2 regions of the Allobosea sp. GW821-FHT10B12 genome follow, and region 2 is predicted to be linked to the other one. Evidence: predicted binding sites of a transcription regulator. Region 2 holds the regulator's gene; the other holds the start of a gene.
The links. The regulator LexA, encoded in region 2, represses DNA repair genes until DNA is damaged. The targets are predictions, from matches to a motif close to TGTTCNNNNTGTGTTCNG.
Positions count from the first base shown of each region.

Region 1: AC07O0_RS18430 (DNA recombination protein RmuC) is a predicted target of LexA. The motif match lies at 6,264-6,281, and genes of this name have one in related genera.

Region 1 covers NZ_JBWKNL010000005.1:160,733-167,923, reverse strand. Annotated here, with positions in the region: gene AC07O0_RS18465 (ABC transporter ATP-binding protein) at 1-548, shown strand, start outside; gene AC07O0_RS18460 (VOC family protein) at 591-995, shown strand; gene AC07O0_RS18455 (GNAT family N-acetyltransferase) at 1,061-1,621, shown strand; gene AC07O0_RS18450 (ATP-binding cassette domain-containing protein) at 1,746-2,456, shown strand; gene AC07O0_RS18445 (OsmC family protein) at 2,503-3,012, shown strand; gene AC07O0_RS18440 (MFS transporter) at 3,013-4,254, opposite strand; gene AC07O0_RS18435 (hypothetical protein) at 4,492-5,031, shown strand; gene AC07O0_RS18430 (DNA recombination protein RmuC) at 5,047-6,231, opposite strand; gene def (peptide deformylase) at 6,347-6,880, shown strand; gene fmt (methionyl-tRNA formyltransferase) at 6,900-7,191, shown strand, end outside.
Region 2 covers NZ_JBWKNL010000002.1:405,579-412,769, reverse strand. Annotated here, with positions in the region: gene AC07O0_RS07270 (DUF1579 domain-containing protein) at 28-567, shown strand; gene AC07O0_RS07265 (anthranilate synthase component II) at 701-1,354, shown strand; gene trpD (anthranilate phosphoribosyltransferase) at 1,448-2,461, shown strand; gene trpC (indole-3-glycerol phosphate synthase TrpC) at 2,470-3,282, shown strand; gene moaC (cyclic pyranopterin monophosphate synthase MoaC) at 3,279-3,767, shown strand; gene AC07O0_RS07245 (molybdopterin molybdotransferase MoeA) at 3,764-4,975, shown strand; gene lexA (transcriptional repressor LexA) at 5,079-5,816, shown strand; gene AC07O0_RS07235 (ComEC/Rec2 family competence protein) at 5,810-7,191, opposite strand, start outside.

The DNA.
Region 1 (7,191 bases), on a different contig from region 2:
AGCCGCGCTTGCTGCCCTGGCTCTCCGTCGCCGACAATGCCGGCTTCGGCCTGAGCCATCTGCCCGCGGCGGAACGCGCACGTCTCGTCACTGGGGCGCTTGTCCGCGTCGGCCTTGCCGGTTACGAAGCGCGCTGGCCGCGCGAGCTCTCCGGCGGCCAGCAGCAGCGCGTCGCCATCGCCCGCGCCCTCGTCACCCGGCCGAAACTCCTGCTGATGGACGAGCCCTTCTCGGCGCTCGACGCCACCACGCGCGCCAGCCTGCACGGCCATCTCCTCGCGCTCTGGGAGGAGAGCCGGCCGACCGTGGTGATGGTGACGCACGATGTCGAGGAGGCCGTGACGCTGGCCGACCGTATCGTGGTGATGCAGCCCAGGCCCGGCCGCATCTTCGACGAGCTCGACAACCCGCTGGCCCGCCCGCGCGACCGGCTCTCCCCGGCCTTCGAGGCGACCAAGCGCGAGGCGTTGCGTACCCTCGACCGCTCGCTCACCGACAGCGAGCCGCGCCAGCACAAGAGCGCCGAGAGCGCCGGCATGTGGTGGTAAGCGCTGCGGGGAACAAGCGCCGCAGGTCGTAGTTCAACCAGGATGATCGACCACACCGGTATCGTTGTCACCAACCTCGCCAAGGCGCGCCGCTTCTACGATGCGATCGCCCGGCCTCTCGGTCTCGCCACCGCCTCCAACAGCCCGGAATCCTTCCTGTTCGGACGCAGCGCCGAAGAGCCGATCCCCTATCTCTGGATCGGCACGATCCGCCCGTCCTATTGGGTCGAAGGCTCGCGCGCCGGGCTGAACCAGGCCCATATCGCCTTCATCGCGCCGGACAAGGCAGCGGTCGATGCGTTCTACCAAGCGGCGCTTTCGGCCGGCGGCCGCGACAACGGCCCGCCTGGCCCGCGCGAGGGCGCCGGCGACTATTACGGCGCCTTCGTGCTCGACCCCGACGGCAACAATATCGAGGCCTGCGTGCGCGGCGCTGCGGCGCGCTGACTGGCAGTTCCGCCCGCCCGCGCTTCGTGCCAGCCTGTGCCGGTTTGCAGCTGCCCGACCTCGAGATGATCACCACCAAGCGTCTTCACTTGCGCCCGTCGACAGTGGCCGACGCGCAACGCGCCTTCGAGATCCAGTCCGACCGGGCCGTCACGCGCATGCTGCGGATGGCCTCGTTCCCGCCTGACCAGGCTGAGATCCAGATCTGGTTCGCCGACCACTGGCGCGAATGGACGGCAGGGGAGGCCCATCGTTTTGCCGTGATGCTGGACGGCCGGATGATCGGACTGGTCGACATCGACGAAATCGCCGGCGGCGAGGGTGAGCTCGGCTATTGGTTCGAGCACGCGGCCTGGGGCCAAGGTTTTGCCTCCGAGGCGGCGAGGGCGGTCGTGCGGTTCGCCTTCACTGACGCGGGCCTGTCGGCGCTCCGCTCGGGTCACGCCGCCGACAATGCTGCATCGGAACGGATTCTGGCCAGGCTGGGTTTCCGCTTGCTCGACCAGGTCGAGCGTACCTCGCGATCGCGCGGAGAGATCGTGCTGCAATGCAGCTACCGACTGATGCGGGACGAGTTCGTTGAGCGAGATCGTCTGTTTGACAAAACGGACGCTCAGACCTTATGAAAGGACACGCGCCGATTTGAGCCTCAGCTTGCGGGCGCGAAACAAATGCAGCTAAAGCGCGGGACGACGGGATGGCTTGATGCCGTCCGCGCTCCCTCCGCCTTGTTATGGAAGGAGCCAGTTGATGTCGGCCGCTCTTCACGATCCCTCCCATTCGTCCGACGACTTTCTGCCTCGCCCTGCGGCCGGCCAGGTCGTCGCCTTGCTTGGCACCCCGGAGGCGCGCTCCGCGGCGCTTCGTGCACTCGCTGGCCCGGCCGGCGAGGAGGGAACGGTGCCGACCGCCGAGCTCGGCCTGCTTTGCGCCCGGCCGCGCTTCTTCCCCTGGCTCAGCCTCGCCGAGAACCTCGCCTTCGCTTTGCCGAAAGCGACGCCGTTCGAGCGCGAGGGCCTGATCGCCAATGTGCTGGTCCGCGTCGGCCTCGCCGCGCAGGCGACGCAGCGTCCGGAAGCGCTCTCGCCCGAAGGGCTGCTGCGGCTCGCCATCGCCCGTCTCCTACTGTTGAGGCCGCGTCTGCTGCTGATCGACGAGCCCTTCGCGGCGCTCGATGTCGAGGCGCGTGGACGGCTCGCCGCCTTCCTGCCGGAGCTCTGTACGCAAGGGCGTCCCGCGGTCGTCATCGCCACCGGCTCGGTTGAGGAGGCCGTGCGCCTGGCCGACCGCATCCTCGTCCTGCCGCAGCACCCGGGCCCGGTCGCCTTCAGCCTCGACAATCTGCTCGCCCGCCCGCGCCAGGAGGGGTCCGTCGGCTTCGTCGCTCTGCGCCGCGAATTGCGCCGGGTGCTCGAAAAGGAAAGCCGGCATGTCCTGCCGGAGGTGGAGGCGGCGGCCTGAAGCGGCTAGACAGGCCGCGACCCGTTTCTGGCCGAGGATCACGATCATGGACGTCACCGCGCTGCGCGCTCTGCAGGCCCCGCTCAAGGACAAGTATCGTGAGGCGCCCGATGCGGCGGTGATCACGCTGAAAGCCAAAGGCGAGCTCGACGACCAGCACATCGCCTGCAAGGTCGAGACCGGCCGGGCGATCGCGCTCGCCGGCCTGCACCCGGCGACCGGTGGCTCCGGCGCCGAGCTCTGCTCCGGCGACATGCTGCTGGAGGCGCTCGTCGCCTGCGCCGGGGTCACGCTGAAGGCGGTCGCGACCGCGCTCGAGATCGAGCTGAAGAAGGGCACGGTTCGGGCCGAGGGCGATCTCGATTTCCGCGGCACGCTCGGCGTTGCCAAGGACGCCGCCGTCGGCTTCAAGGCGATCCGCCTCTTCTTCGACGTCGAGACCGATGCGCCGCAGGACAAGCTCGACACGCTGCTCAAGCTGACCGAGCGCTATTGCGTCGTCTTCCAGACGCTGAACGTGAAGCCGGAACTCTCGGCCAACCTCGCGCGGGCCTGATCAGACGGGCATCGGGCGCGGTGAGCCATCCGCCTCCGTCGCCTCCGGTTCCTGCGAGATCGGTGCTGTCATCGGGTCGATGATCGCGAAGGGGCGCTCGGACATCTGTTCGGGCGCGGCGCGCTGCCGGATGCGCAATGCGGCGAGGGCGGCGAGCAGGGCGCTGATCGCGGCCATGAAGTAGAGCAGGCCGTTGATGTCGAGCCGCGCCATCACCTGCGCGCCGAGGATCGGGCCGAGCGCCGAGCCGAAACCACTCACCAGGATCAGCCGGCCGCTGACGGCGACGACGCGGTCCTGCGGCATGCGGTCGAGCGCATGCGCGACGCAGACCGGATAGAGCGTCGACATGAAGCCGCCGAGGAGAGCCGCGACCGGCAGAACGGCGCCAAGATGGCGCGGTACGAGGTCGAGCGCGACGGCAGCGACCGAAAAGCCGAGCGCCAGCCCCGCCAGCACGATCCGGCGGTCGCCGCGGTCCGAAAAACGGCCGACCGGAACCTGGAAGGCGAAGCCGCCGAGCACTGCGACCAGCATGAACAGCGCGATCGTCTCCTGCGGAACGGCATTGCGCGCCATCCAGGCCGGGAACAGCGCGTAGAAGGCGCTGCTGATCATGCCGGCGATCACGCAGCCGATCACCGAGATCGGCGCTTGCCGCGTCAGCTCGCCATAGGGCAGCGAGGCTTCCGGGTTGAGCGTCGGCGCTTCTGCGCGCGTGGTGCTGACCATCACCAGCGCCAGTGCGAACAGCGCCACGATGATGTTGAACGGCATGGCGGTTTCGACCGGCAGCTTGCCGATCAGCAATTGGCCGGCGGCGAGGGCCAGGAAGGTGCCGACCATGTAGATCGAGAAGATGCGGCCGCGCTGGTCCGCCGGAGCCTTGGCGTTGAGCCAGCTCTCGGTGGTGATGAACAGGCCGACGCAGCCGATTCCGATCGCCATCCGGCATGCGATCCAGCCCATGGGCGAGACGAAGAGCGGCATCGCCGCCGTCCCGACCACGACCATCCCCGCGAAGGCGGCATAGGCCCGGATATGGCCGATGCGCTGGATCACCAGCCCGCACCAGACGGCGCCGATGGTGAAGCCGACGAAATAGGCACTCAGCACGATGCCGGTCAGCGTCGCCCCGAAACCCTCGCTCGTCAGCCGCAGCGACAGGAACGTGTTGAAGAAGCCGTTGGCGAGCTGCACGAGGCTCGTCGCGGCGATGAGCGTTCCGATCTGAACGAGCAAGGTTCACGGCCTCCGGCGCAGTCTGGGAAGACCCGCAACTCAACCCCGGAATGTGATCTCGCCATGGCGGCGGGCCCGATTTGGACAATAGGCCGCGCCCGCAGTGATACGAGGCTGAGAGCGGCGGGTTTCGTCACAAAACTGGCTCTGCAACTGCGATACATGCCCTGATCGGGCCAAGATCGGGCCGTCCTGCATTGCTCGCTCCGATCGCAGGCGCCGCGACAGGAGATTTGCATGCCGGTTCTCGCAGCCATCGTCGGCGCCATCACCACCGGCGTGATCTATTGGATGATCTGGGGCGGCGGCATGGAATATGTCAGCCAGCGACTCAGCGCCGGCAGCGAGCAGAAGCGCCGCGATTTGCTGAGCCGGCGCCGCGCCGAGTCGGAAGCCGAAGCGCGCCGCACGGCCTTGAAGACGCTGCCGGAAAGCCGCGACGGCGCCGTGGCACTGATGTGCCTCGTCGCTCGCGAGCGTGGTGAGCCGACGACCGAGCAGCTCGACCTGATCCGCAGCGAGATGCGCGTCATGCTGGAATACGGCGCGGATCTCGATGAGCGCCTCGTGCTGGCGCAGCACGCCGTCAAGGCCTCGCCTTCGAAGACGATCGCGCTGATGGATCTGCGCGACCTGCTGCGACCGCATCTCACGCGGGCGGAGTTCGAGGAGCTTTTCGGGATGCTGCGCCGGGTCGCCGCGCTGCATGGCGGGCCGACCGATGGTCAGGATAGCCTGATCGGCGAGGCCGAGCGGCAATTGCCCCGGCCGCGCTGAGGTTAGGCGCAGCGTTCACTCCGCCGCCTTCAGCTTCACCTCTTTGGCGAAGGGCAGCGCCGGCTCATTCGGGCGGGCATCGTCGAATTCGAGCGCGCCGATCTTCTCGGCCCGGCCGGTGACCTTGCCGGCCGAAGTCTTGATCTGGGCGACGTCGTCCTGGGCCTGGCGGAAATGGTTGTCGAGCTTGTCGACGCGATCGCCGAGCCGGCGGACGTCGTCGAGCAATTTGCCGACCTCCGACTGGATGACCTGCGCCTCCTCGCGCATGCGGGCATCGCGCACCAGCGACTGCATCAGCTGGATCGCCAGCGCCAGCAGCGAGGGCGAGACGATCATCACCCGCGCCCGGTGCGCCTTCTGGATGACGTCGTCAAAATGCTCATGCAGGTCGGCATAGATCGCTTCCGACGGCACGAAGAGCAGCGCCATGTCCTGCGTCTCGCCCGGCAGGAAATAGCGCTCGGCGATATCCTTGACGTGCTGGCCGACATCGGCGCGCACCCTGGCCGAGGCCTGCTTCTTGGCGTCGTCGCCGCGCGCCTCGCGCAGCAGGGTGAAGCTCTCCAGCGGGAACTTGGCGTCGATGACGAGGCCGCGCCCGTCGCCCGGCAGGGTGACGAGGCAGTCCGGCCGCTTGCCGGTCGAAAGCGTCGGCTGGAAGGTGAAGAACGCCGCCGGAAGCCCATCGCGGATGATCGCTTCCATCCGGCCCTGGCCATAGGCGCCGCGCGCCTGCTTGTTGGCGAGTACGTCCTTCAGCGTCACCACCTCGCCGGTGAGCTCGGTCAGGTTCTTCTGCGCGTTGTCGATGACGGCAAGCCGCTCCTGCAGCTTGCCGAGGCTCTCATTGGTCTGGCGGACATTCTGCTCCAGCCCGGCGCCGACCTGCTGGCGCAAGCCGTCCATCCGCTCGGCCATGATGCGGGCAAGGTCACCCTGCCGGGTCGAGAGGATCTCGGCCATGGTCTGCATCCGGCCGGTGAGCTCGGCCTGCAGCCGGTTCATCTCGGCGACCTTGTCGTCCATCTCGCGGGCGCGCTCGGCCGCCATCGCCGCTTCCAGCTCGCGCCGGCGCGAGCCGCGCCAGGACGAGAGCAATGCCAGCACCAGCAGGATGAGCGTCAATCCGGCGAAGCCGAAGGCGGCCTCGGCCCAGCTCACGGGGCGTTCCAGCAGGACGAAGGCGATCTGGTTCATCCTGGGAGCCTACACGATTCGGGTGGCAATTCTAGAACGAAAGCGGAACAGTTTGACCGCTTCCCCACAAGAGCTTATGTCGCCGCAACTTCCGACAATCGTTTCAGAGCGCCCTATGGCTATCCGCCCCCTCGTCATCCTGCCCGATTCGATGCTGCGCAAGGTTTCCGCGCCGATCGGCGACATCACGCCGGAGATCCGCAAGCTTGCCGATGACATGCTGGAGACGATGTACGACGCGCCGGGAATCGGCCTCGCCGCGATCCAGATCGGCGAGCCGGTCCGCCTCATCACGCTCGACGTCTCGAAGCAGGCGGCGGAAGGCGAGGAGCAGAAGCGCGAGCCGAGGGTCTTCATCAACCCGGAAGTGACCTGGCGCTCGGAGGAGCTCAGCTCCTATGAGGAGGGCTGTCTCTCGATCCCCGAATATTACGAGGAGGTCGAGCGGCCGGCGCGGGTCAAGGTCGCCTATCGCGATCTCGACGGCAATGCGCATGAGATCGAGGCGGACGGCCTGCTCGCCACCTGCCTGCAGCACGAGATCGACCATCTCAACGGCGTGCTCTTCATCGATTACCTGTCGCGGCTGAAGCGCGACCGGGTGAACAAGCGCTTCGCCAAGGCGGCGAAACGGGATAGCGCGGCCTGAGCGGCTGGAGCGTCAGAGCATGAGCTTGCGCGTCATCTTCATGGGCACGCCGGATTTCGCCGTGCCCACCCTGACCGAGATCATCGGTCAGGGCCACGAGGTCGTCTCGGTCTACACCCGCGCCCCGGCGCCGGCCGGGCGCGGCATGGAGCTGCGGCCCTCGCCGGTCCAGGTGACGGCCGAGCGCTTCGGCATCCCGGTGTTCTCGCCGAAGACGCTGAAGAACGCCGAGGCGGCCGAGATCATGGCCTCGCATCAGGCCGATGTCGCCGTCGTCGTCGCCTATGGCCTGATCCTGCCCAAGGCGATCC
Region 2 (7,191 bases):
GAGAAGCAAAGCAAAGGAGGAAGAGCCATGACCAACACAGCAGAACTCGACAAGCCGCAGGACCAGGCTCACGACATGAGCGCCTGCATGACCAAGCCCCAGGCGGAGCACGACTGGCTCCTCCAGCTCGTCGGCGAATGGACCTATGAGACCGAATGCATGATGGGTCCGGACCAGCCGCCGATGAAGTCTTCAGGCACGCAGTCCTACTCGTCCATCGGCGGGCTCTGGCTCGTCGGCGACGGCACCGGCTGCATGCCCGACGGCAGCCCGGCGACGACCCGGATCACGCTCGGCTATGATCCACTGAAGGAACGCTATGTCGGCTCCTTCATCGGCTCGATGATGGGCAATCAGTGGGTCTATACCGGCACGCGCAGCGCCGATGGCACCGTGCTGACCCTCGACACCGAAGGTCCGGACTTCACCAAGCCCGGCAAGACGGCCGCCTATCAGGACATCGTCGAGATCAAGAGCCCGGACCACCACGTCCTGTCCTCGCGCGGCAAGGGCGAGGATGGCCAGTGGGTCCAGTTCATGACGGCGCATTATCGCCGGGTGAAGTGACCGCTATCGCCGGCATATGGAACCATCTGTCGAGGGCGCGGAGCGACCAGCTCCGCGCCCTCGCGCTTGACCGGCGCGCGCGTTCGGGGGCATGTGCAGCCCTGAGAAACTGGGTGGGAACGGCCTAGACGCGATGCGCATCCTGCTGATCGACAATTACGACAGCTTCACCTGGAACCTGGTCCACCTGATCGGCGGGCTCGGGGCCAAGGTCGACGTGCGCCGCAACGATACGCTGTCGGTCAGCGAGGCCCTCGCCGGCGACCACGACGCGGTCGTGCTCTCGCCCGGCCCCTGCACGCCGAACGAGGCCGGCATCTGCCTCGATCTCGTGCGCGAGGGCGCAAACAGGAAACCGATCTTCGGCGTCTGCCTCGGCCTGCAAGCGATCGGCCAGGTCTTCGGCGGCGAAGTCGTGCGCGCGCCCCTGCCGATGCACGGCAAGGTCTCGACCATCACCCATCGCGCCCGTGGCCTGTTCCACGGCATCAACGGTCCGCTCGAGGCGACGCGCTATCACTCGCTCGTCATCCGCAGGGAAAGCTGCCCGGCAGAGCTCTCGATCGAGGCCGAAGCCGGCGACGAGATGATCATGGCGCTGTCGCATCGCGATCTGCCGGTGCATGGCGTGCAGTTCCACCCCGAGAGCATCGCCTCGGAGCATGGGGCGACGATCCTACGCAATTTCCTCGATCTCGCCGAGCGATGGTCGCGCCAGAACGCCCCAGAGCGGGATGCGAAAAAGTGGGAACCGGTTTTTCGCGTCGATCCCGCTCTGAACCCCTAGAATCGATCACGTTTATGATTTTGGATCGGTTCGATCCAAAATCATCGTGATCTTCGCCGCCCTTTCCGCGACAGCCTGATCGATCGAGTTCCCATGGACGACTTCAAACCCTTCATCGCCAAGGTCGCGACCGGCGCCTCGCTGTCGCGCGAGGAAGCTCGCGACGCCTTCGAGGCCATGCTCTCCGGCGAGGTCACCAATGCGCAGGCCGCCGCCTTCCTGATGGCGCTGCGCGTGCGCGGCGAGACCACCGAAGAGATCGCCGGCGCGGTCACCGCCATGCGCGCGCGCATGCTCACCGTGGAAGCGCCGGCTGATGCCATCGACATCGTCGGCACCGGTGGCGATGCCTCGGGCTCCTACAATGTCTCGACCCTCGCCTCGATCATCGTCGCGGCCTGCGGCGTCCCGGTCGCCAAGCACGGCAACCGCGCCGCGTCCTCGCGCTCCGGCGCCGCCGACGTGCTGACTGCGCTCGGCGTCAAGGTCGGGTTGGAGCCGGCCGCCACCGAACGCTGCATCGCGCAGGCTGGCGTCGGCTTCATGTTCGCGCCGACCCATCATGCCTCGATGCGCCATGTCGGACCGGTGCGCACCGAGCTCGGCACCCGCACCATCTTCAACCTGGTCGGCCCGCTCTCGAACCCAGCCGGCGTCAAGCAGCAATTGATCGGCGCCTTCTCCGAGACCTGGCTGGAGCCGATGGTCAAGGTGCTGCAATCGCTCGGCTCGAAGAGGGTCTGGGCCGTGCACGGCTCCGACGGGCTCGACGAGATCACCACGACCGGCCCGACCCGCGTCGTCGCGCTGAAGGACGGCAAGATCGAGAGCTTCTCGATCGCCCCGGAAGACGTCGGCATCGCCCGCGCCAAGCCTGAGGATCTGCGCGGCGGCGAGCCGGCACAGAACGCGCAGGCACTGCAGGAGGTGCTTGGCGGGGCGAAGAGCGCCTTCCGCGACATCGCCGCCTTCAACGCCGCAGCCGCGCTCGTCGTTGCCGGCAAGGCGGCAGCGCTCGGCGAGGGGCTGGCGCAAGCCTATGCGGTGCTGGACAATGGCAAGGCCAAGGCGGCGCTCGCGACCCTCGTCGCCAGCTCCAATGCGTGAGGCTGCCCATGTCCGATATCCTCAGGCGGATCGAGGCCTATAAGCGCGAGGAGATCGCGGCGGCCCGTGCCGCCGTGCCGCAGGCCGAGATCGAGAAGCGCGCCACGACAATGCCCGCGCCGCGCGACTTCATCGGCGCGCTGGAAGAAAAGCACCGCGCCGGCGGCCCGGCCCTGATTGCCGAGATCAAGAAGGCCTCGCCCTCCAAGGGCCTGATCCGTGCCGATTTCGACCCCCCGGCGCTGGCCAAGGCCTATGCCGAAGGCGGCGCCGCCTGCCTCTCGGTGCTAACCGACACGCCCTCCTTCCAGGGCCGACCGGAATATCTTGCGCAGGCGCGCGCCGCCTCCGGCCTGCCCGGCCTGCGCAAGGACTTCATGTTCGAGCCGTATCAGGTCTTCGAAGCGCGAAGCTGGGGCGCCGACTGTATCCTGATCATCATGGCCTCGCTTGACGACGGCGCGGCGCGCGAGCTCATCGCTACCGCCAAGGCGCTCGGCATGGCTGCGCTTGCCGAGGTCCATGACGAAGCCGAGCTGGAACGGGCGTTGGCGCTCGACACCAGGCTCGTCGGCATCAACAACCGCGACCTGCGCTCTTTCGAGCTCAACCTCGCCGTCACTGAGCGTTTGGCGCCGCGCGTGCCGAAGGATCGCCTGCTCGTCGGCGAGAGTGGCATCTTCAGCCATGCCGACATCGCCCGCCTGCAGGCCTGCGGCGTCAACACCTTCCTGGTCGGCGAGAGCCTGATGCGGCAACCGGACGTAACGGCCGCGACTCGCCAGCTTCTGACGGGCAACGCGACCGAGGCCGCGGCGTGAGCCGCCTCACCCATCTCGACCAGAAGGGCGAAGCCCATATGGTCGATGTCGGCGACAAGGCCGAGACCGTCAGGGTCGCCGTCGCCGAGGGCCATGTGGTGATGCAGGCCGAGACGCTCGCCATCGTCCGCGACGGCGAGGCCAAGAAGGGCGACGTGCTCGGCACCGCCCGTCTCGCCGGCATCATGGCGGCCAAGCGCGCCCATGAACTGATCCCGCTCTGCCACCCGCTGCTGCTCTCGAAGATCGCGGTCGACCTTTCGATCGACGAGGCGCTTCCCGGCGTGCGCGTCCGCGCCGAGGTCAAGCTCACCGGCAAGACCGGCGTCGAGATGGAGGCGCTGACCGCCGTCAGTGTCGCCTGCCTCACCGTCTACGACATGGTGAAGGCGGTCGATCGCGCCATGCATATCGAAGGCATCCGTCTCGTGCATAAATCCGGCGGCAAGTCCGGAACCTATGAGCTCGCAGGGCCATCGGCATGAGCCTCACCCCCGTTTCCGTCGCGCTTGGAGCGCTGCTCGACAGCGTGCCCGGCCCGACGCCGGCCGAGACACTGCCGCTGGCAAAGTGCGCCGGCCGCGTGCTGGCTGAAGACGTAGCAGCGCTCCGGACCCAGCCGCCCTTCGCCAATTCGGCCATGGACGGTTATGCCGTGCGCGCCGAGGATTTGGCGCGCGGCGCCCAACTCCGCGTTGTCGGCGAGTCCGCCGCCGGTCGCCGCTTTTCCGGCAAGGTTTCACTTGGCGAGGCAGTGCGGATTTTTACCGGAGCGCCATTGCCTGAAGGCGCGGATACAATTCTGATCCAGGAGCATGCCGAAGGCGTCGGCAGCCTGGTGATCCGCGTCACCAAACCCGCCGATCAGGGCCATTTCGTCCGCCTCGCGGGACTCGACTTCAGAACCGGCGAGATCTTACTGAAGGCCGGCCGCCGGCTCGACAGCGCTGCGCTTGGTCTCGCCGCTGCCGCAGGGCATCCGATACTTTCGGTCCGCCGCAAGCCGCTGGTCGCGATCCTCGCTACTGGCGACGAGCTCGTCCTGCCGGGCGAATCCGTCGGCCCCGACCAGATCGTCGCCTCCAACAGCTTTGCCCTCGCCGCTCTGGTCGAGCAGGCCGGCGGCACGGCGCTCGACCTTGGTATCGCCCGCGACGATCATCCCGATCTCGCCGCCAAGATCGAAGCGGCGCGCAAAGCCGGTGCCGACGTCCTGATCACCCTCGGCGGCGCCTCGGTCGGCGAGCACGATCTCGTCCAGGCCGCGCTGAAGGCGCAAGGCATGGAACTCGGCTTCTGGAAGATCGCGATGCGCCCCGGCAAGCCGATGATGATGGGCCGGCTGGGCGAAATGGTCGCGCTCGGCCTGCCCGGTAACCCGGTCTCCTCGATCGTCTGTGGGCATCTCTTCGCGATGCCGCTGGTCGAGGCTCTGCTCGGCATCGACGATCCCGAGCGCGACCGCAGCGAGCCTGCTATCCTCTCTGTGGATTTGCCGGCCAATGACGAGCGCCAGGATTATCTGCGCGCCACCGTCGAGACCACCGACGGCGAGCGGCGCGTCAGGCCCTTCGCCAAGCAGGATTCCTCGATGCTGGCGAACCTGTCGCGAGCCGAGGCGCTGGTGATCCGCCCCGCCTTCGCCGAGCCGGCCAAGGCCGGCGAGCTCTGCCGCATCATCCGGCTGCGCTGATCTGTTCACCTTGCGGCAGGATGCGCCTTGCGGAACACAAGGCGAACGAGTATGGTGTTCGTGCTTTGTTTCGATTCTAGCCCGAGAGGCGGACGGCGCGATCATGCTGACACGCAAACAGTTCGAACTGCTTCGCTTCATCCATGAACGCCTGCGCGAATCCGGCGTGCCGCCATCCTTCGACGAGATGAAGGATGCGCTCGACCTGCGCTCCAAATCCGGCATCCACCGGTTGATCATGGCGCTGGAGGAGCGCGGCTTCATTCGCCGGCTTCCGAACCGGGCGCGCGCCCTCGAAGTCATCAAGATGCCTGACGGGATCGGCGGGCCGCAGGCGCAACGCGGCCGCTTCAGCCCTTCGGTCGTCCAGGGCGGGCTCGGCCAGACGCCACCTGCTCAGGCGCCGGCAGTCAATCTGACGAAGCCGCGTCCGCCGGCCGCCGAGGAGAGCGGGCGTTCGACCGTCTCGATCCCGGTCATGGGCCGCATCGCCGCCGGTACGCCGATCTCGGCGATCCAGGATCGCAGTCATAGCGTCTCGATGCCAGCCGACATGCTCGGCGGCGGCGAGCATTACGCCCTCGAAGTCCGCGGCGATTCGATGATCGAGGCCGGCATCCTCGACGGCGACACCGTCGTGATCCGCAAGCAGGACACCGCCAATACCGGTGACATCATCGTCGCCCTGATCGACGACGAGGAGGCGACGCTGAAGCGCCTGCGCAAGCGCGGCTCCTCGATCGCGCTCGAAGCCGCCAACCCGGCCTATGAGACGCGCGTGCTCGGCCCAGACCGGGTCAAGATCCAGGGCCGTCTCGTCAATCTGATGCGGCGCTACTGAAGCACGTCCGGATCCTGCGCCGGCTCCGCTGCCGCGGAGGTCGGCGCAGGGGCAGGTTCGGGCACTGGCCTTGTCTCTGGCCGTGCACGGGTCCAGGGACGCAGGCGGGTCGCCTCGTCGGCCGTTAGCGCACGCCAGCCGCCGCGGGCAGCATGATAGGCGGTCGCACCGTCGCGGATCAGTGCGCTGCGGTCGATCAATCGCGCCGCGCAGGGCGCGCTCCAATAAAGCGATGTCACCACCAGATCGGCGCGCAGGCAGTCTTCGACCAAAGCGATGCGGTCGCGGGTATAGGCGACGCTGCGGCCATCCGGCAGGCGGATGACGCAGCCGCGCGCATCGCAGGCGACGCCGTTGCGGAGCGCCGCATCGTCGGGCGAGCGCGAATCGCCGTCGGCATGGAGCCATTGCGTCAGCACGAAACGGCTCGGCTTGCCGGCCAGTACCATCTTCCCGTCCGGCCCACGGACCAATACGCCCGAGCCGTCGCGCTCGATCATGATGTCCGGTCGCGACGGAGCCGAGGCCAGCGCCAGCCCGCCGACCAGAGGCACCGCAGCGAGGAAACGTAGCGCCGTCGTCCACAAGGTCAGCCAGAGCAGCGACAGCGAGAACAGGATCAGGGCGAGCGGGCCGAAGGCGGGCAGCACGACAGTCGAGCGTTCGATGCCGGCGACCCAATGGGCAAGCTGGAGCACGAGGCCGGAGGCCCAGCCCATCAGCGCCCAGGCCGGCCAGTCCAGCCCGAACGGATAGGCGAGTACGCCGAAGACAGCGGCCGGCATCACGATCAGCGAAACGAAGGGCAGCGCCAATGCATTGCCGAGCAGGCCGAACGGGTTGAAGGTTTGGAAATGATAGACGCCATAGGGCGCCGTCGCCGCGGTCGCGACCATGGTGGTGGTCAGGATCCCGACGGCCGAAAGCCAGAGCGGCCGCAGTGGCCAGGGCCAGGAGGCCGCGGCCGCATCGGGTGCCCGCTCCTGCCAGCGTTCGGCGAAGGCGATCAGCGCCGCCACCGCTCCGAACGACATCTGGAAGCTCGGGCCGAGCAGCGCCTCCGGCTCCCGCAGCAGCACGATGATCGCGGACAGGGCAAGATTGCGCATGCTGAGCGCCGGCCGGTCAACCAGGATCGCGCCCAGCATCACCAGCGTCATGATCAGCGAGCGCACGGTCGCAACCTCGGCGCCAGAGAAGACGCAATAGCCGGTGGCGCCGAGCATGGCCGCAAGCGCCGCGAGCTTCTTCACCGGCCAATGCAGCGCTGCCGTCTGCGACAGGGCCAGCAGCGCCCGCGCCAACCAGAAGATCGTGCCGGCCGCGAGCACCATGTGCAGGCCCGAGATCGAGACGATGTTCGATATAAATTGAC